DNA from 4 places in the Enterobacter cloacae complex sp. HYC080_NIDB genome. Region 3 is predicted to be linked to each of the others. Evidence: predicted binding sites of a transcription regulator. Region 3 holds the regulator's gene; each other region holds the start of a gene.
The links. Region 3 encodes PurR, which represses purine synthesis genes. Its sites were predicted from a motif close to CANGCAAACGTTTGCNTG; they were not measured.
Positions count from the first base shown of each region.

Region 1: pyrD (quinone-dependent dihydroorotate dehydrogenase) is a predicted target of PurR. The motif match lies at 3,607-3,624, and genes of this name have one in related genera.
Region 2: gcvT (glycine cleavage system aminomethyltransferase GcvT) is a predicted target of PurR. The motif match lies at 2,315-2,332, and genes of this name have one in related genera.
Region 4: purH (bifunctional phosphoribosylaminoimidazolecarboxamide formyltransferase/IMP cyclohydrolase) is a predicted target of PurR. The motif match lies at 1,935-1,952, and genes of this name have one in related genera.

Region 1 is NZ_CP114212.1:2,904,086-2,908,878, forward strand. It holds gene rlmKL (bifunctional 23S rRNA (guanine(2069)-N(7))-methyltransferase RlmK/23S rRNA (guanine(2445)-N(2))-methyltransferase RlmL) at 1-588, opposite strand, end outside; gene O1723_RS13890 (YcbX family protein) at 687-1,796, shown strand; gene zapC (cell division protein ZapC) at 1,793-2,335, opposite strand; gene pyrD (quinone-dependent dihydroorotate dehydrogenase) at 2,501-3,511, opposite strand; gene ssuE (NADPH-dependent FMN reductase) at 3,761-4,336, shown strand; gene O1723_RS13910 (sulfonate ABC transporter substrate-binding protein) at 4,329-4,793, shown strand, end outside.
Region 2 is NZ_CP114212.1:852,382-857,174, forward strand. It holds gene ubiH (2-octaprenyl-6-methoxyphenyl hydroxylase) at 1-778, shown strand, start outside; gene ubiI (FAD-dependent 2-octaprenylphenol hydroxylase) at 791-1,993, shown strand; gene gcvT (glycine cleavage system aminomethyltransferase GcvT) at 2,391-3,485, shown strand; gene gcvH (glycine cleavage system protein GcvH) at 3,509-3,898, shown strand; gene gcvP (aminomethyl-transferring glycine dehydrogenase) at 4,023-4,793, shown strand, end outside.
Region 3 is NZ_CP114212.1:2,551,614-2,556,406, forward strand. It holds gene cydH (cytochrome bd-I oxidase subunit CydH) at 1-6, opposite strand, end outside; gene purR (HTH-type transcriptional repressor PurR) at 304-1,329, shown strand; gene punR (DNA-binding transcriptional activator PunR) at 1,347-2,258, opposite strand; gene punC (purine nucleoside transporter PunC) at 2,373-3,572, shown strand; gene cfa (cyclopropane fatty acyl phospholipid synthase) at 3,871-4,793, shown strand, end outside.
Region 4 is NZ_CP114212.1:4,306,085-4,310,877, reverse strand. It holds gene purD (phosphoribosylamine--glycine ligase) at 1-224, opposite strand, end outside; gene purH (bifunctional phosphoribosylaminoimidazolecarboxamide formyltransferase/IMP cyclohydrolase) at 241-1,827, opposite strand; rRNA gene O1723_RS20440 (16S ribosomal RNA) at 2,388-3,927, shown strand; rRNA gene O1723_RS20435 (23S ribosomal RNA) at 4,136-4,793, shown strand, end outside.

The DNA of each region.
Region 1 (4,793 bases), 350 kb from region 3:
CGGATCGAGCAGCGGTGTGCCCGGCTGCCAGCCGGAGCGCATCACAATGGCTGCGGCAAGGGTTTCTTTGATCGGCGCCATCCCGGTGCGATCGCGATAGCCACGTAAATGCAGACCCGCGCCGCTCAGATCGAGAGAAATGCTCGCCGTGTCGCCGTTCAGCCAGACGTTGATACGCAGGTCCGGATTTTCGCGATCGACATTAGGGCGTTCCTTATTCTTGCGGGTGAAGCAGTCCACAATGGCGTCTTTCACGCGCAGCGCACCGTACTGACTGTTGCGGATCTCATCGTTCACGCCGTTGAAATGCACCGCAAAGGTGGCATTTGGGGTGAAGATCTCTGTCCAGTCGATCATCTGTACGCCGGTATAGAGGTCAAGGTCGCTATAGACCTTGCACTCCTTCATCGGCAGCATGATGCGCGACGCCAGACGGCTCCACATCAGGCTCTGGTAAATAAGCCGCGTGTCGCCCTCAAAATGGACACCACCCTGAACTACCTGGCACTCTTGCGCACCCAGGGCTTCCAGTTCAGTTTTTAACAGCTCTTCCAGCCCACGGGCCGTACTGGCAAACAGAGAATTCATATCGTCACTTTTACTCTTAGAAAATTGTCGCGCATTATAGCTAATATGGCGTGTATGTCATAAAGTTGAAGGCTTATTTTCATTTGCGGGAGTATGCAGTGGCGACGTTATCCAGGCTTTTTATTCATCCGGTGAAATCCATGCGCGGCATTGGCGTTTCTCACGCACTGGCAGACATGAGCGGATTTGCCTTCGATCGTATTTTTATGATCACCGAGCCTGACGGTACGTTCATCACCGCGCGCCAGTTCCCGCAGATGGTTCGCTTTACCCCTTCCCCGCTTCATGACGGATTGCATTTGACCGCGCCGGACGGTTCCAGCACGGTGATTCGCTTTGCTGATTTTGCGCCCGTCGACGCGCCAACGGAAGTCTGGGGTAACCATTTTACCGCGCGCATCGCCCCGGAAGAGATTAACCGCTGGCTAAGCGGCTTCTTTTCCCGCGACGTGCAGCTGCGCTGGGTGGGGCCTGAACTGACGCGCCGCGTGAAGCGCCACGATGCCGTTCCGCTTTCCTTCGCCGACGGCTTCCCGTTCCTGCTGACCAACGAGGCATCGCTGCGTGATTTACAAAACCGCTGTAAAGCCAGCGTGCAGATGGAGCAGTTCCGTCCGAACCTGGTGGTAACCGGTGCCGATGCGTGGGAAGAAGACACCTGGAAAACGATCCGCATTGGTAGCGTCATCTTTGATGTCGTCAAGCCGTGCAGCCGCTGTATCTTTACCACCGTGAGTCCGGAAAAAGGGCAAAAGCACCCCTCTGGCGAACCGCTGAAAACGCTGCAATCGTTCCGCACCGCCCAGGATAACGGCGATGTCGATTTCGGCCAGAACCTGATCCCCCGCTCCAGCGGTGTGATCCGCGTGGGCGATGAGGTCGAAATCCTCGCCCGCGGACCTGCGAAAGTGTACGGCGCCGGTCAGGAAGAAGAAAGCGTTGAAGTTGAGACGAACGTCGCCTCTGCCGTGGATATTCACTGGCAGGGCAAAATTATTCGTGGCAACAATCAGCAGGTGCTGCTGGAGCAACTGGAACAGGCCGGTATTCGCGTACCGTATTCTTGTCGTGCGGGAATCTGCGGATGCTGTCGCATCAAGCTGGTAGAGGGAGAAGTGACAGCGCTGAAGAAATCGGCAGTGGGAAACGACGGCACAATTCTGTGCTGTAGCTGCGTACCGAAAACATCCGTACAGCTGGAAGCTTAAACCGCCTGTTCGAGGCTGAAGGAATCGACACGCACCTGTGGCTTCAGCCTGTCATTCATGACTTTGATCGCATCCCCTAACTGCATTACACGCCCGGCAATCGTCACGCCGGGTTGTGCCAGCAGACAAAGCGCAGCATTTTCGCCCGGCTCCACCACTAACAAACTCACCTCTTCGGCGGTATCGCTCAGATTGACGCTGGCCGCATCACCCGTTGCTGGCGTCCAGTTCATGTCGTGCGGCAGGAAATGCCAGCTTTTCGGCATTTGCGGTTTCAGGAAACGAATCGCCACCAGCGCATTTAATACCAGCTCGGCACGCTGCTCTTTAGAGAGCACCAGATCGCGACATTTTTCTTCAAAGGAGAAATAAAGTGCAGCATCGTCAACGCAAAAGCCCGAGGGTGAAAACGCGTCCGGGGTTAACATTCGGCGGGCAAAACGAGAACGAAACAACATGCCATTGGCTAAATCGAGCATCATACGATCGTGCTCGTCGCAAAAATACCAGCGCCAGTTATCGTCAGGTTTAATTCGCATGTTTCTCTCCCGTCCCCAAACGTCCTGTACTAAAAATGTCCTGATTGTCGCTTCGTTTATAACATCATTAATAAAAGACCAGAATGTCTAAATAAGCAACAGTGACGGAATATAAAACAACCAGGGCTGGAAATAAAGCCCTGGTTGTCTGATTAAGAGAAAAGATTAGATATGCGTAACGATTTCTTTAATCAGCGGCGGTCCTTTAAAAATAAAGCCGGAATAGATTTGCACCAGCGATGCCCCTGCCGCCATCTTCTCGCGCGCAGCAATGACCGAATCGATACCGCCGACACCAATAATCGGCAAACGCCCTTTTAATTCTGCAGACAGAGCACGAATAATTTCGGTGCTTTTTAATTGTACCGGACGGCCACTTAACCCACCCGCTTCGTCACAGTTTTTCATTCCCTGAACGAGGGAGCGATCGAGCGTCGTATTGGTCGCAATAACACCATCAATATTATGGCGAACTAAACTGTCGGCAACCTGGATCAATTCTTCAGGCGAAAGATCCGGTGCGATCTTCACCGCGACCGGAACATATTTATGGTGGATCGCCTGCAGTTCATTTTGTTTATTTTTAATGGCGCTGAGAAGATCGTCCAGCGCTTCGCCATATTGTAAAGAACGCAGGCCCGGGGTATTCGGCGATGAAATATTCACCGCGATGTAACCGGCATAGGCGTAGACTTTTTCCATACAAATCAGATAGTCATCTTTACCTTGCTCAACCGGCGTGTCTTTATTTTTACCGATATTAATGCCCAGCACCCCATCGAAATGGGCTTTTTTCACGTTCTCGACCAGGTGATCAACGCCGAGATTATTAAAGCCCATGCGGTTGATCAGCCCTTCGGCTTCCACCAGGCGGAACAAACGCGGCTTATCATTTCCCGGCTGTGGACGCGGGGTAACGGTACCGATTTCAATGGAGCCAAAGCCCATTGCGCCCAGGGCATCAATGCACTCGCCGTTTTTGTCCAGACCGGCCGCCAGACCTAGCGGGTTTTTAAAGGTCAGACCCATGCACTGCACAGGTTTTTCCGGCACATTCTGGCGCACCAGAGCCGCCAGAGGCGTTCCGGTAATGCGACGTAATTGCTGGAATGTCAATTCATGAGCGCGCTCAGGGTCGAGCTGGAAAAGGGCTTTACGAACGAAGGGGTAGTACATGAACTCTCCTGGATTCCCGGTGTGCAAACCGGGAGGGGATTATGGGCGATCCCGCTGCGAAAAGGAATTGACCTGCGGCAAAAAAATCAGCGTAAAACGCAAACGTTTACCTCCCGATCTCTTTCTTATGCACTTTTTCGCATTTTAATTGCAGATAAATCATTTAGTGGAATAACCGCGCGGTGTCACACTCCTGAAAATTGTTATGAATGTTAGATAAAAGCAAACAATTGGTTATAAGGAGGAAGTATGCGCGTCATTACCCTGGCCGGAAGTCCACGATTCCCTTCGCGTTCCAGCGCCCTGCTGGAATATGCCCGTGAAAAGCTCAATGCGCTGGATGTGGAAGTGTGCCACTGGAATCTGCATAACTTCGAACCCGAAGATTTGCTGTACGCCCGTTTCGACAGCCCTGCGCTGAAAACCCTCACAGAGCAACTGAAAGAGGCAGACGGTTTAATCGTGGCGACACCGATCTATAAAGCCTCTTTTTCTGGCGCACTGAAAACCCTGCTCGATCTACTGCCGGAGCGCGCGTTGGACGGCAAAGTGGTGCTGCCGCTGGCAACGGGCGGAACGGTTGCCCATTTACTGGCGGTGGATTATGCCCTGAAACCGGTCCTGAATGCCCTGAAAGCACAAGAGATTCTCCATGGGGTTTTCGCGGACGATTCGCAGGTCATTGATTATCAACACAAGCCGCACTTTACGCCGAATCTGCAAACGCGCCTCGATGCTGCGCTGGAAACCTTCTGGCACGCGCTGCATCGCCGGGATATCCAGGCACCTGCGTTTGGCCAGCCTCAAGGAGTCGCACATGTTTAAAACCTTAACCCGCCTCGGGCTGGCTGGCCTGATGGCCTTGACCGGGCTGGCTCAGGCCGCAGAAACAGCGCCGGACAGTTTACGCATTGGCTATCAGAAAGGCAGCGTCAGTATGGTGCTGGCAAAAAGTCACCAGCTTCTGGAAAAACGCTTCCCGGACACCAAATTTGCCTGGATCGAGTTTCCTGCCGGCCCTCAAATGCTGGAAGCCTTAAACGTAGGCAGTATCGATCTTGGCAGCACAGGCGATATTCCGCCGATATTCGCCCAGGCTGCGGGGGCGGACCTCGTTTATGTCGGCGTTGAACCGCCTAAACCGAAGGCCGAAGTCATTCTGGTGCCTGAAAATAGCGAGATTAAAAGCGTTGCCGACTTAAAAGGTCATAAGGTCGCTTTTCAGAAAGGCTCCAGTTCACACAACCTGCTGCTGCGCGCTTTACAGGAGGCCGGGCTGAAA
Region 2 (4,793 bases), 1.7 Mb from region 3:
GAGCTTTATCCGCAGTGAAGAAACGGTCAGCGTGACGCTGGATAATGGCACCGTTCTCGACGGCCAGCTTCTTGTGGCGGCGGACGGGTCGCGCTCGGCGCTCGCAACCCAGTGCGGCGTTGAGTGGCAGCAGCAGCCTTACGGGCAGGTTGCGGTCATTGCGAACGTCTCTACTGCCGCAGAACACAACGGCCGGGCGTTTGAGCGCTTCACGCAGCACGGTCCGCTGGCGATGCTGCCGATGTCGGATGGTCGTTGCTCGCTGGTCTGGTGCCATCCGCAGGAAAAGGCGGAAGACGTTCAGGCCTGGTCCGACGAACGTTTTTGCAGTGAACTGCAGAAAGCGTTTGGCTGGCGGCTGGGTCGCATTACCCATGCGGGAAAACGTGCGGTATACCCGCTGTCGTTAACTACCGCATCACAGTCTGTTCCGCACCGCGTGGCGCTGGTCGGCAACGCCGCGCAAACGCTTCACCCCATCGCGGGTCAGGGTTTTAATCTGGGTCTGCGGGATGTGATGAGCCTGGCCGAAGCGCTTTCGCAAGCGTGGAGCGAACAGAAAGATTGCGGCGCATACCCGGTACTCAGCCATTACCAGAAGCGACGTCAGGCCGATAAAGAGGCGACAATCGGCGTTACCGATGGTTTAGTCCATCTCTTTGCCAATCGCTGGGCGCCGCTGGTTGCCGGTCGCAACCTCGGGCTGATGGCGATGGAACTGTTCATTCCGGCACGCGACGTGCTGGCGCAGCGGACCCTGGGTTGGGTCGCGCGTTAAGGAGTTATCACTGTGCAAAATGTTGATGTTGCCATCGTTGGCGGCGGAATGGTTGGACTGGCCCTGGCCTGCGGATTACAAGGCAGCGGCCTGCGTGTGGCCGTGCTGGAGCAAAAGCAGCCTCAGCCCGTCGCACCTGATGCCCCGCCGGAACTCCGCGTGTCGGCAATAAATGCGGCCAGCGAAAAGCTGCTGACGCGCCTTGGCGTCTGGTCAGATATCGTAGCCCAGCGTGCGAGCTGCTATCACGGCATGGAGGTATGGGACAAAGACAGCTTTGGTCATATTGCTTTTGATGATGAAAGCATGGGCTATAGCCATCTGGGTCACATCATTGAGAATGCGGTGATCCACCACGCGCTGTGGCAGAAAGCTCAGCAGTGCAGCGACGTAACGCTGGTTGCGCCTGCGCAAATCCAGCAGGTTGCGTGGGGCGAAAACGAGGCGTTTATCACCCTGCAAAGTGGCGATATGCTCACCGCGCGTCTGGTGGTCGGTGCCGATGGCGCTAACTCCTGGCTGCGCAATAAAGCGGATATTCCGCTGACCTACTGGGATTACCGCCATCATGCCATGGTGGCGACGATCCGTACCCAAGAGCCGCACGGCGGCGTGGCGCGCCAGATTTTCCACAACGACGGCATTCTGGCATTCCTGCCGTTAAGCGATCCGCATCTCTGCTCAATTGTCTGGTCTCTGGTGCCGGAAAAAGCGCAGCAGATGCAGGAGGCGACGCCAGAGGCCTTTAACCAGGCACTGTGCGTGGCGTTTGATAACCGTCTGGGGCTTTGTACTCTTGAGAGCGAGCGTCAGGTCTTCCCCTTAACCGGACGCTATGCGCGTCAGTTTGCCGCGCACCGTCTGGCGCTGGTGGGCGACGCGGCCCATACCATTCATCCGCTGGCCGGGCAGGGCGTTAATCTCGGCTTTATGGATGCGGCGGAGCTGGTAGAAGAGCTGCGTCGTCTGCAGCGAGAGGGTAAAGATATTGGGCAGCATGTGTATCTGCGTCGCTACGAGCGCAGCCGCAAGCACAGTGCGGCGATGATGCTTGCAGGCATGCAGGGCTTCCGTGAGCTGTTTGCCGGGGCAAATCCGGCGAAAAAACTGCTGCGTGATATTGGGCTCAAGCTCGCCGATACCCTCCCTGGCGTCAAACCTCAACTCCTGCGTCAGGCGATGGGTCTTAACGACCTGCCGGACTGGCTGAAATAAAATAGACCCCCGTCACACTTTCTTTTCCCGGCCTCTGTGCCGGGAAAATTCCCTCGTTTGAAATATTCTAATTCCACGTCATTTTTCGCATTAGATAATCTAATGTCATGATTTTTATGTGACGGAAATTCGGCCCGTTTTTCCGCATGAAATATCATCATGTGCTAAATCCTGTTAGATCATTGTTAATTTTGTGCGGGGTTAATCGCATTTTTCCAGTGAATAACTCTGTAGGCTTTTCAGCGTTTTTTGGTCATAAGCTAATGTGATGACCCGTTTTACCTTATGGTTAACCGCCGGTTTCGGTGGTAAGTTCAGGTAAAAGAGAACGTTTGCGTCGGCATTCGGAAACGAGGCCGATACCGGGTTTCACGGTGAATTTTTCAACGAGGACAAGATGGCTCAACAGACTCCTTTGTACGAACAGCACGTGTTATGCGGCGCCCGCATGGTGGATTTCCATGGCTGGATGATGCCGCTGCACTACGGCTCGCAAATTGATGAGCACCACGCGGTGCGCACCGATGCCGGTATGTTCGACGTGTCCCACATGACGATTGTCGATCTGCGCGGTAGCCGCACCCGGGAGTTTCTACGTTATCTGCTGGCGAACGATGTCGCGAAGCTGAAGACACCGGGGAAAGCGCTCTATACCGGTATGCTGAACGCCTCGGGTGGCGTGATTGATGACCTTATCGTCTACTACTTCACCGAAGACTTCTTCCGCCTCGTTGTAAACTCCGCCACCCGCGAAAAAGACCTCTTCTGGATCACCCAACACGCCGAACCTTATGCCATCGACATCACCGTCCGTGACGATCTGTCGCTGATTGCCGTGCAGGGGCCGAACGCGCAGGCGAAAGCCGCGTCTCTGTTCAGCGACGAGCAGCGTAAAGCCACCGAAGGGATGAAGCCCTTCTTTGGCGTGCAGGCGGGCGATCTGTTTATTGCCACGACCGGCTATACCGGTGAAGCGGGCTATGAAATTGCCATGCCAAACGAGAAAGCAGCTGATTTCTGGCGTGCGCTGGTGGAAGCGGGCGTGAAGCCGGCTGGCCTGGGCGCGCGCGATACGCTGCGCCTTGAAGCGGGGATGAACCTCTACGGTCAGGAGATGGACGAAGGCGTCTCTCCGCTGGCGGCCAACATGGGCTGGACCATCGCATGGGAACCCGCTGACCGTGAGTTTATTGGCCGTGAAGCGCTGGAAATGCAGCGCGAGAAGGGCACTGAACAGCTGGTTGGCCTGGTGATGAAGGAAAAAGGCGTGCTGCGCGGAGAACTGCCGGTGCGTTTTACCGATGCCGACGGCAATCCGCGCGAAGGCGTGATCACCAGCGGGTCCTTCTCCCCGACGCTGGGCTACAGTATTGCACTGGCTCGCGTGCCGGCGGGCATTGGCGAGTCGGCGGTGGTGCAAATCCGCAACCGCGAAATGCCGGTCAACGTGACCAAACCGATTTTTGTTCGCGCCGGTAAGCCGGTCGCCTAACTATTTTTATCAGGAGAACTTCAATGAGCAATGTGCCAGCAGAACTGAAATACAGCAAAGAACACGAGTGGCTGCGCAAAGAGGCGGACGGCACTTACACCGTAGGGATCACCGAGCATGCGCAGGAGCTGCTGGGCGACATGGTGTTTGTTGACCTGCCGGAAGTGGGCGCAACCGTGAGCGCGGGCGATGACTGCGCCGTGGCGGAGTCCGTTAAAGCAGCATCCGATATCTACGCACCGGTAAGCGGTGAAATTGTGGCCGTAAACGACGCGCTGAGCGATTCGCCGGAGCTGGTGAACAGCGAGCCTTATGAAGGTGGCTGGATCTTCAAGATCAAAGCCAGTGACGAATCTCAGGTTGCCGCGCTGCTGGATGCGACCGCGTACGAAGCCCTGTTAGAAGACGAGTAATTGTTAATCCCCCTCTCCCTCCGGGAGAGGGCAGGGGTGAGGGTGCCCATCTTCCCCTCACCCTAACCCTCTCCCGAGGGGAGAGGGAACTTAAATTCACTGCACGTTTCAGGAACCATCGCTCATGACACAGACTTTAAGCCAGCTTGAAAACCGTGGCGCTTTCATTGAACGTCACATTGGGCCGGATGCTCAGCAACAGCAGGAGATGCTGAAAACGGTTGGCGCGGATTCATTAAACGCACTGATCGGCCAGATCGTGCCAAAAGACATCCAGCTTGCCACGCCGCCTCAGGTGGGAGAAGCCACCACGGAATTCGCCGCACTGGCGGAGCTGAAGGCCATCGCTGGCCTTAACAAGCGCTATAAGTCTTACATTGGCATGGGCTACACCAACGTGCAGTTACCGCCGGTTATCCTGCGTAATATGCTGGAAAACCCGGGCTGGTACACCGCCTATACCCCGTATCAGCCGGAAGTGTCCCAGGGCCGTCTTGAAGCGCTGCTGAACTTCCAGCAGGTGACGCTCGACCTGACCGGGATGGATATCGCTTCCGCCTCGTTGCTGGATGAAGCGACCGCGGCAGCTGAAGCCATGGCGATGGCAAAACGCGTCAGCAAGCTGAAAAATGCCAACCGCTTCTTCGTGGCGGCGGACGTGCATCCGCAGACGCTGGACGTGGTGCGTACCCGTGCGGAAACCTTTGGTTTTGATGTGATTGTCGACGACGCTGACAAAGTGCTGGATCATCAGGACGTCTTTGGTGTGCTGCTACAGCAGGTTGGCACCACCGGCGAAGTGCATGATTACAGCGCGCTGATTGCCGAGCTGAAATCCCGCAAAGTGGTGGTCAGCGTTGCCGCTGATTTTATGGCGCTGGTGCTGCTGACGGCT
Region 3 (4,793 bases):
ACTCATCAATTTTTCTCCTTTTAATCCCCCCACGAAAAGTGAGCTTGCTCATTTTTGCACAGTTTACGTCAAAAATCTTCCCGGATTTAAGCTGATAACCACTTTACCTCTTCCCCTTTTCATCAAGATAGGACAAAATTCCACGCTAAATTTATTAGCGTACCGGCCATTGACCCCCTCCTGACGTCCCGTGTCGTTTTCCTGGCGTACCGCAATCTAAAATTGCGTGATAAGGGTGAGAGAAGGCAAACGTTTACCTTCAAGTATTTCAGGAGTTTAGGATATGGTCTGGAGTGACATTTAATGGCAACAATTAAAGACGTAGCAAAACGCGCAAACGTTTCCACTACAACCGTATCACATGTAATTAACAAAACCCGCTTTGTGGCGGAAGAGACGCGCAACGCCGTCTGGGCAGCAATCAAAGAGCTGCACTACTCGCCAAGTGCGGTTGCGCGCAGCCTCAAGGTGAATCACACCAAATCGATTGGTCTGCTGGCGACCAGCAGCGAAGCGGCCTATTTTGCTGAGATCATTGAGGCGGTAGAGAAAAACTGCTTCCAGAAAGGCTATACCCTGATTCTGGGCAACGCGTGGAACAGCATTGAAAAACAGCGAGCCTATCTCTCCATGATGGCGCAGAAGCGCGTGGATGGCCTGCTGGTGATGTGTTCCGAGTACCCGGAATCCGTACTGTCGATGCTTGAAGAGTATCGACATATCCCGATGGTGGTGATGGACTGGGGTGAAGCCCGTGCGGATTTCACGGATTCCGTTATCGACAACGCCTTTGAAGGCGGCTATATGGCGGGCCGTTATTTGATCGAACGCGGTCATCGTGAGATTGGCGTGATCCCGGGTCCGCTTGAGCGTAACACCGGTGCAGGTCGTCTGGCTGGCTTTATGAAAGCAATGGAAGAAGCGCTGATCACCGTGCCAGAAAACTGGATCGTACAGGGTGACTTTGAGCCGGAATCAGGCTACCGCGCGATGCAGCAGATTGTCTCCCAGCAACATCGTCCTACCGCCGTTTTCTGCGGGGGCGACATCATGGCGATGGGCGCGCTCTGTGCGGCCGATGAGCTGGGTCTGCGCGTCCCGCAGGACATTTCCGTGATCGGCTATGACAACGTGCGCAACGCACGCTTCTTTACCCCTGCGCTGACCACCATTCACCAGCCGAAAGATTCGCTGGGTGAAACGGCCTTCAACATGCTGCTCGACAGGATCGTCAACAAACGTGAAGAGTCGCAGTCCATTGAAGTCCACCCGCGCCTCATCGAACGCCGTTCCGTTGCGGATGGTCCGTTCCGCGACTACCGTCGTTAATCGCTTTACGGAGCCAGTCACACTGGCTCCCGTAACCATTCCCGGTTAAGCGTTTCGCTGTCCCCCAGATAATCCAGCAGCCAGGCCATAGCAGGTGAAACATCATTTTGTTGCCAGGTCAGGCAGCAAGCCGCATCCGGGAACGGATTCTCCAGCGTCAGTTCAACCCACTCGCCGGTGTCGATTCTCGGGCGCGCAAAATGAACGGGCACCATCGCGACGCACAGCCCTGCACTGAGGCAGGTCGCCGACGATTCCCAGTCCGGGGCGACCACGCGACGCTGGTTATCCAGCAGCCAGGTGATACGCTTGGGCAGCGAGCGGGAGGTGTCCTCCAGCACCAGCGACGGCCAGTTACGCAGGGTATCGTCGCTTAACGGCCCCTCCATGGCCGCCAGGGGATGATCGCGTGCCACTACGCATTTCCAGCTCAGCATCCCCATATCGCGAAAGGCGTAGCGTCCCCCAACCGGAATCGCCTGCGTCGCCCCAATCGCCATTTCTACCCTGCCGTCCGACAGCGCGTCCCACACGCCGTTGAACACTTCCTGCGAAACACGCAACTCAACGTCAGAAAAATGACGATAGAAATCGACGATCATTTGCCGGGTGCGCTCCGGCTTCACGATATTATCGACCGCGATGGAAAGATGCCCCCGCCAGCCGTTAGCGATCTGCTGACACTGTTCGCGGGTGATCTGCATTTTTTTGATAACAGAACGCCCTTCTTTCAAAAACCACGCCCCGGCAGGCGTTAATTCCACATCACGATGTCGCCGTTCAAACAGCGGAACGGCCAGCCACTCTTCTAGCTGACGCACCGTATAGCTGATTGCCGACGGGACGCGGTGCAGCTCCTGCGCTGCACCGCTAAAGCTGCCGTTACGCGCGACAGCATCGACCACTTCAAGAGAATAATCTGACCACATTTTCTGCCTGCAAAAAATTTGAATGCACCCGCCAAATATTAGCGTTTCACAAGCCGCTTTGCACTCCCTACACTCTGCGCCAATGTACACCTGCCTCCTCAGGAGAAGAAAATAATGCAACCCAGGAAAGGTTTTTTAGTCTGGCTCGGCGGCTTAAGCGTGCTGGGCTTTTTAGCCACCGATATGTACCTGCCGGCTTTCGCCGCCATGCAGGAAGATCTGCAAACCCCTGCCGCCGCGATCAGCGCCAGCCTGAGTTTGTTCCTCGCCGGTTTTGCCTTCGCGCAGCTGCTCTGGGGACCGCTCTCGGATCGCTTTGGCCGCAAGCCGGTACTGTTGCTGGGTCTGGCCATTTTTGCCATGGGCTGTCTGGGGATGCTATGGGTTCGCGACGCCACCTGGCTGCTGGTACTGCGTTTTATTCAGGCAGTCGGCGTCTGCGCCGCGGCCGTCACCTGGCAGGCGCTGGTGACCGACTACTATCCGGCGAACCGTACAAACCGAATTTTCGCGACCATTATGCCGCTGGTGGGGCTTTCCCCTGCCCTCGCCCCGCTGTTGGGTAGCTGGATCCTCGCGCACTTCGACTGGCAGGCCATCTTTGCCACGCTGTTTGCCATCACGCTGATCCTGATGCTGCCGGCGTTCGCCCTCAAGCCCGCGCATAAAAAAGAGGCGCATGCCGACGCCAGCCCAATTACCTTTGCCTCCCTGCTGAGCGCCAAAGCGTATCGCGGTAATGTGCTGATTTATGCTGCCTGCTCGGCGAGCTTCTTCGCATGGCTGACCGGTTCACCCTTTATTCTGCACGATATGGGCTACAGCCCGGCGGCCATCGGTCTAAGCTATGTTCCGCAGACCATCGCGTTCCTGGTTGGCGGGTACGGCTGTCGCGCGGCGCTGCAAAAATGGGAAGGCCAGCAGATGCTGCCGTGGTTGCTGGTGCTGTATGCGTTGAGCGTTATCGGGACCTGGGCCGTCGGCTTTATTCCCGGCGTCGGTCTGGCTGAAATTTTGATTCCATTCTGCGTAATGGCCATCGCGAACGGCGCGATATACCCTATCGTTGTGGCGCAGGCGCTTCGTCCCTTCCCGCAGGCGACAGGCCGTGCGGCCGCACTTCAGAATACGCTGCAACTGGGGCTGTGCTTCCTGGCCAGTCTGGTGGTCTCGGCGCTGATTGCCACGCCGCTCCTGACCACCACCAGCGTGATGCTGGTTACCGTTGCGCTGGCCGGCATGGGCTATCGTATGCAGGCAGCCGCGCAGCGTGCGCAGGATAACCGCGCGCAGGCAGAAACGTCACATGCGTAATTACTGCAAAAATTATGTAACTTTTCGGTGATTAGGTTGCTAACAATTTTCTATTGAATCAACAAATTTTGCGGCCTATACTAAATTTGGTTCGATTAAATACGATAAATATTAAGTGTTAACGGGAGCCGGAGTGCTCCCGTTTTACCATGGAAGGCATTTCGGCAAGGGTTATCTCCCTTCCTCTGTTCTACGTCGGATACTAGCCTCGCGGTATATACCGTGAGATTTCTCACAAACCAAAAAAAGCGTCTACGCTGTTTGAAGGTTCTGATCACAGTAGGGTGATGGAGAAGCTATGAGTTCATCGTGTATTGAAGAAGTCAGCGTTCCGGACGATAACTGGTCCCGGATCGTCAGTGAACTGTTAGGTCGAGCAGGCATCACGATTAATGGATCATCGCCATCCGATCCTCAGGTTAAACATCCCGACTTTTTTAAACGCGTGTTACGAGAGGGATCGTTAGGCCTGGGAGAAAGTTATATGGATGGCTGGTGGGAATGCGAACGGCTGGATATATTTTTCACCCGCGTTTTGCGTGCTGGTCTGGAAAATCAACTCCCTCGCCATCTGAAAGACACCCTGCGCGTCGCCTCAGCCCGCCTGTTTAACCTGCAAAGTAAAAAACGCGCCTGGATCGTCGGCAAAGAGCACTACGACCTTGGCAACGACCTGTTCAGCCGTATGCTGGACCCCTTCATGCAATATTCCTGCGCCTACTGGAAAGAGGCATCGACGCTTGAAGAGGCGCAACAGGCCAAGCTGCGTCTGATTAGCGAGAAACTGCAGCTTGAGCCCGGAATGCGTGTCCTGGATATCGGCTGCGGCTGGGGTGGGCTGGCGTATTTTATGGCGAAGCACTATGGCGTCAGCGTCGTCGGCGTCACGATTTCAGCAGAACAGCAAAAGCTGGCGCGAGAACGCTGCCAGGGTCTTGATGTTGACATCCGGCTGCAGGATTACCGTGACCTGAACGAACAGTTTGATCGTATTGTCTCCGTGGGTATGTTCGAACATGTTGGCCCGAAAAACTACGACACCTATTTTGACGTCGTGGATCGCAATTTGAAACCAGACGGCATTTTCCTGCTGCACACCATCGGGTCTAAGCGCACCGACAACAACGTCGACCCGTGGATCAACAAATACATCTTCCCGAATGGCTGTTTACCGTCCGTGCGCCAGATTGCCAACGCCAGCGAGTCCCATTTCGTGATGGA
Region 4 (4,793 bases), 1.8 Mb from region 3:
GGCGCTTCCGGGCCGACAATGGTCAGATCGATTTTCTCATTCTGGGCAAAGTTCAGCAGGGCCGGGATATCGGTCACACCGATGGCGACGTTCTGCAAAGCGGGTTCCAGGGCAGTACCGGCATTACCCGGTGCCACGAAGACCGTTTTCACCCGCGGAGACTGCGCCGCTTTCCACGCCAGGGCGTGCTCGCGTCCGCCGTTACCAATCACTAATACTTTCATTTTTCTGCTCCGGGAATTAATGGCGGAAGTGGCGCATGTCGGTGAAGATCATCGCGATACCGTGCTCGTCGGCGGCGGCAATCACTTCGTCGTCGCGGATAGAACCACCAGGCTGGATCACGCAGGTAATGCCTACAGCGGCTGCCGCATCGATACCGTCACGAAACGGGAAGAAGGCATCAGAGGCCATGGCGGAACCTTTCACTTCCAGCCCTTCATCACCTGCTTTGAACCCGGCAATTTTCGCAGAATAGACACGACTCATCTGGCCTGCGCCTATTCCGATGGTCATGTTCTCTTTGGCGTAGACGATGGCGTTGGACTTGACGAACTTCGCCACTTTCCAGCAGAACAGCGCGTCACGCAGCTCCTGCTCGCTCGGCTGGCGTTTGGTCACTACGCGCAGGTCAGCTTCTGTCACCATACCCAGATCGCGATCCTGAACCAGAAGGCCGCCGTTCACGCGTTTGAAGTCCAGACCCGGCACGCGATTTGCCCACTGGCCGCAAATCAGTACGCGCACATTCTGTTTTGCCGCGGTGATTTTCAGCGCTTCTTCGGATGCCGATGGTGCAATGATCACTTCAACAAACTGTCGGGAGATGATGGCCTGCGCGGTTTGGGCATCCAGCTCGCGGTTGAAGGCGATAATGCCGCCAAACGCGGAGGTCGGGTCGGTTTTGTAAGCACGGTCGTAAGCGTCCAGAATAGAGGTGCTCACCGCCACACCGCAAGGGTTGGCGTGCTTGACGATAACGCAGGCTGGCTCGCTGAACTCTTTCACGCATTCCAGCGCAGCGTCGGTGTCAGCAATATTGTTGTAGGAGAGTGCCTTGCCCTGAACCTGCTGAGCGGTGGCAACCGAGGCTTCTTTGATCTCTTCTATATAGAAGGCAGCCTGCTGGTGGCTGTTCTCGCCGTAACGCATATCCTGCTTCTTGATGAAGTTCAGGTTCAGCGTGCGCGGGAAGTGGCCAGAAGGATCGTTGCTTTCACCGTGGTAAGCCGGCACCAGGCTACCGAAGTAGTTGGCGATCATGCTGTCGTATGCAGCGGTGTGTTCGAAGGCTTTGATAGCGAGGTCGAAACGCGTGTCGAGCGTCAGTGACCCTTCGTTGGCATCCATCTCGCTAATAATGGTGTTGTAATCGCTGCTCTTCACCACGATGGCCACATCTTTATGGTTCTTGGCTGCAGAGCGCACCATGGTCGGGCCGCCGATATCAATATTTTCTACCGCATCTTCCAGAGAGCAGCCTTCGCGGGCAACGGTCTGGGCAAACGGGTAGAGGTTAACGACAACCATGTCGATTGGCGCAATATCATGCTTTTCCATAATGGCATCGTCCTGGCCGCGACGGCCAAGAATACCGCCGTGCACTTTCGGATGCAGAGTTTTGACGCGTCCATCCATCATCTCCGGGAAACCGGTGTAATCGGACACTTCGGTTACCGGCAGACCTTTATCTGCTAACAGGCGTGCGGTGCCGCCTGTAGAAAGCAGCTCCACACCGCGTGCAGAAAGTGCCTGAGCGAATTCGACGATACCGGCTTTATCAGAAACACTGAGCAGAGCGCGGCGGACTGGACGACGTTGTTGCATGGTAAATCCCCTGGATTTCACGATTACAGAGAGCGTTAGATGAATTTTCCTGCGAAAAACTCATCTAACACACCTGACGAGGCATCCTTGTGAAGCGCGAGCATTTTAACGAAAACGTTTGCGCAACGCTCGCACATTTTTACTTTTTCGTATCATTGTGGATAAGTCTGTGTGTAAAAGGGTATAAGGCGGGGTTTTGCTGTGGAATGCAGCAGTCAGTCATTTTTCTGTCATTTAGCGGTTGCGGCCTGCGGAGAACTCCCTATAATGCGCCTCCATCGACACGGCAGATGTGAATCACTTCACAGATAAACCGGTCGGTTGAAGAGAAAAAATCCTGAAATAACGGGTTGACTCTGAAAGAGGAAAGCGTAATATACGCCACCTCGCAACGGTGAGCGAAAGCCGCGTTGCACTGCTCTTTAACAATTTATCAGACAATCTGTGTGGGCACTCAAAGTGACATGGATTCTTAATGTCTTCGGACAATAAATGAATACCAAGTCTCTGAGTGAACATACGTAATTCATTACGAAGTTTAATTCACGAGCATCAAACTTAAATTGAAGAGTTTGATCATGGCTCAGATTGAACGCTGGCGGCAGGCCTAACACATGCAAGTCGAACGGTAGCACAGAGAGCTTGCTCTCGGGTGACGAGTGGCGGACGGGTGAGTAATGTCTGGGAAACTGCCTGATGGAGGGGGATAACTACTGGAAACGGTAGCTAATACCGCATAACGTCGCAAGACCAAAGAGGGGGACCTTCGGGCCTCTTGCCATCAGATGTGCCCAGATGGGATTAGCTAGTAGGTGGGGTAACGGCTCACCTAGGCGACGATCCCTAGCTGGTCTGAGAGGATGACCAGCCACACTGGAACTGAGACACGGTCCAGACTCCTACGGGAGGCAGCAGTGGGGAATATTGCACAATGGGCGCAAGCCTGATGCAGCCATGCCGCGTGTATGAAGAAGGCCTTCGGGTTGTAAAGTACTTTCAGCGGGGAGGAAGGTGTTGTGGTTAATAACCACAGCAATTGACGTTACCCGCAGAAGAAGCACCGGCTAACTCCGTGCCAGCAGCCGCGGTAATACGGAGGGTGCAAGCGTTAATCGGAATTACTGGGCGTAAAGCGCACGCAGGCGGTCTGTCAAGTCGGATGTGAAATCCCCGGGCTCAACCTGGGAACTGCATTCGAAACTGGCAGGCTAGAGTCTTGTAGAGGGGGGTAGAATTCCAGGTGTAGCGGTGAAATGCGTAGAGATCTGGAGGAATACCGGTGGCGAAGGCGGCCCCCTGGACAAAGACTGACGCTCAGGTGCGAAAGCGTGGGGAGCAAACAGGATTAGATACCCTGGTAGTCCACGCCGTAAACGATGTCGACTTGGAGGTTGTGCCCTTGAGGCGTGGCTTCCGGAGCTAACGCGTTAAGTCGACCGCCTGGGGAGTACGGCCGCAAGGTTAAAACTCAAATGAATTGACGGGGGCCCGCACAAGCGGTGGAGCATGTGGTTTAATTCGATGCAACGCGAAGAACCTTACCTACTCTTGACATCCAGAGAACTTAGCAGAGATGCTTTGGTGCCTTCGGGAACTCTGAGACAGGTGCTGCATGGCTGTCGTCAGCTCGTGTTGTGAAATGTTGGGTTAAGTCCCGCAACGAGCGCAACCCTTATCCTTTGTTGCCAGCGGTTAGGCCGGGAACTCAAAGGAGACTGCCAGTGATAAACTGGAGGAAGGTGGGGATGACGTCAAGTCATCATGGCCCTTACGAGTAGGGCTACACACGTGCTACAATGGCGCATACAAAGAGAAGCGACCTCGCGAGAGCAAGCGGACCTCATAAAGTGCGTCGTAGTCCGGATTGGAGTCTGCAACTCGACTCCATGAAGTCGGAATCGCTAGTAATCGTAGATCAGAACGCTACGGTGAATACGTTCCCGGGCCTTGTACACACCGCCCGTCACACCATGGGAGTGGGTTGCAAAAGAAGTAGGTAGCTTAACCTTCGGGAGGGCGCTTACCACTTTGTGATTCATGACTGGGGTGAAGTCGTAACAAGGTAACCGTAGGGGAACCTGCGGTTGGATCACCTCCTTACCTTAAAGAACCTGCCTTTGCAGTGCTCACACAGATTGTCTGATGAATGATGAACTTCTGAATGTACTTTTGAGTGCATTAAGAAGTTTTGCTCTTTAAAAATCTGGATCAAGCTGAAAATTGAAACGACACACATATTATGTGTGTTCGAGTCTCTCAAATTTTCGCAAACCGATGATGAATCGAAAGAAACATCTTCGGGTTGTGAGGTTAAGCGACTAAGCGTACACGGTGGATGCCCTGGCAGTCAGAGGCGATGAAGGACGTGCTAATCTGCGAAAAGCGCCGGCGAGGTGATATGAACCTTTGACCCGGCGATGTCCGAATGGGGAAACCCAGTGTGATTCGTCACACTATCGTTAACTGAATACATAGGTTAACGAGGCGAACCGGGGGAACTGAAACATCTAAGTACCCCGAGGAAAAGAAATCAACCGAGATTCCCCCAGTAGCGGCGAGCGAACGGGGAGCAGCCCGGAGTCTGAATCAGCTTGTGTGTTAGTGGAACGGTCTGGAAAGTCCGACGGTACAGGGTGATAGTCCCGTACACGAAAATGCACAGGTTGTGAACTCGAAGAGTAGGGCGGGACACGTGGTATCCTGTCTGAATATGGGGGGACCATCCTCCAAGGCTAAATACTCCTGACTGACCGATAGTGAACCAGTACCGTGAGGGAAAGGCGAAAAGAACCCCGGCGAGGGGAGTGAAAAAGAACCTGAAACCGTGTACGTACAAGCAGTGGGAGCCTACTTGTTAGGTGACTGCGTACCTTTTGTATAATGGGTCAGCGACTTATATTCTGTAGCAAGGTTAACCGAATAGGGGAGCCGAAGGGAAACCGAGTCTTAACTGGGCGTTAAGTTGC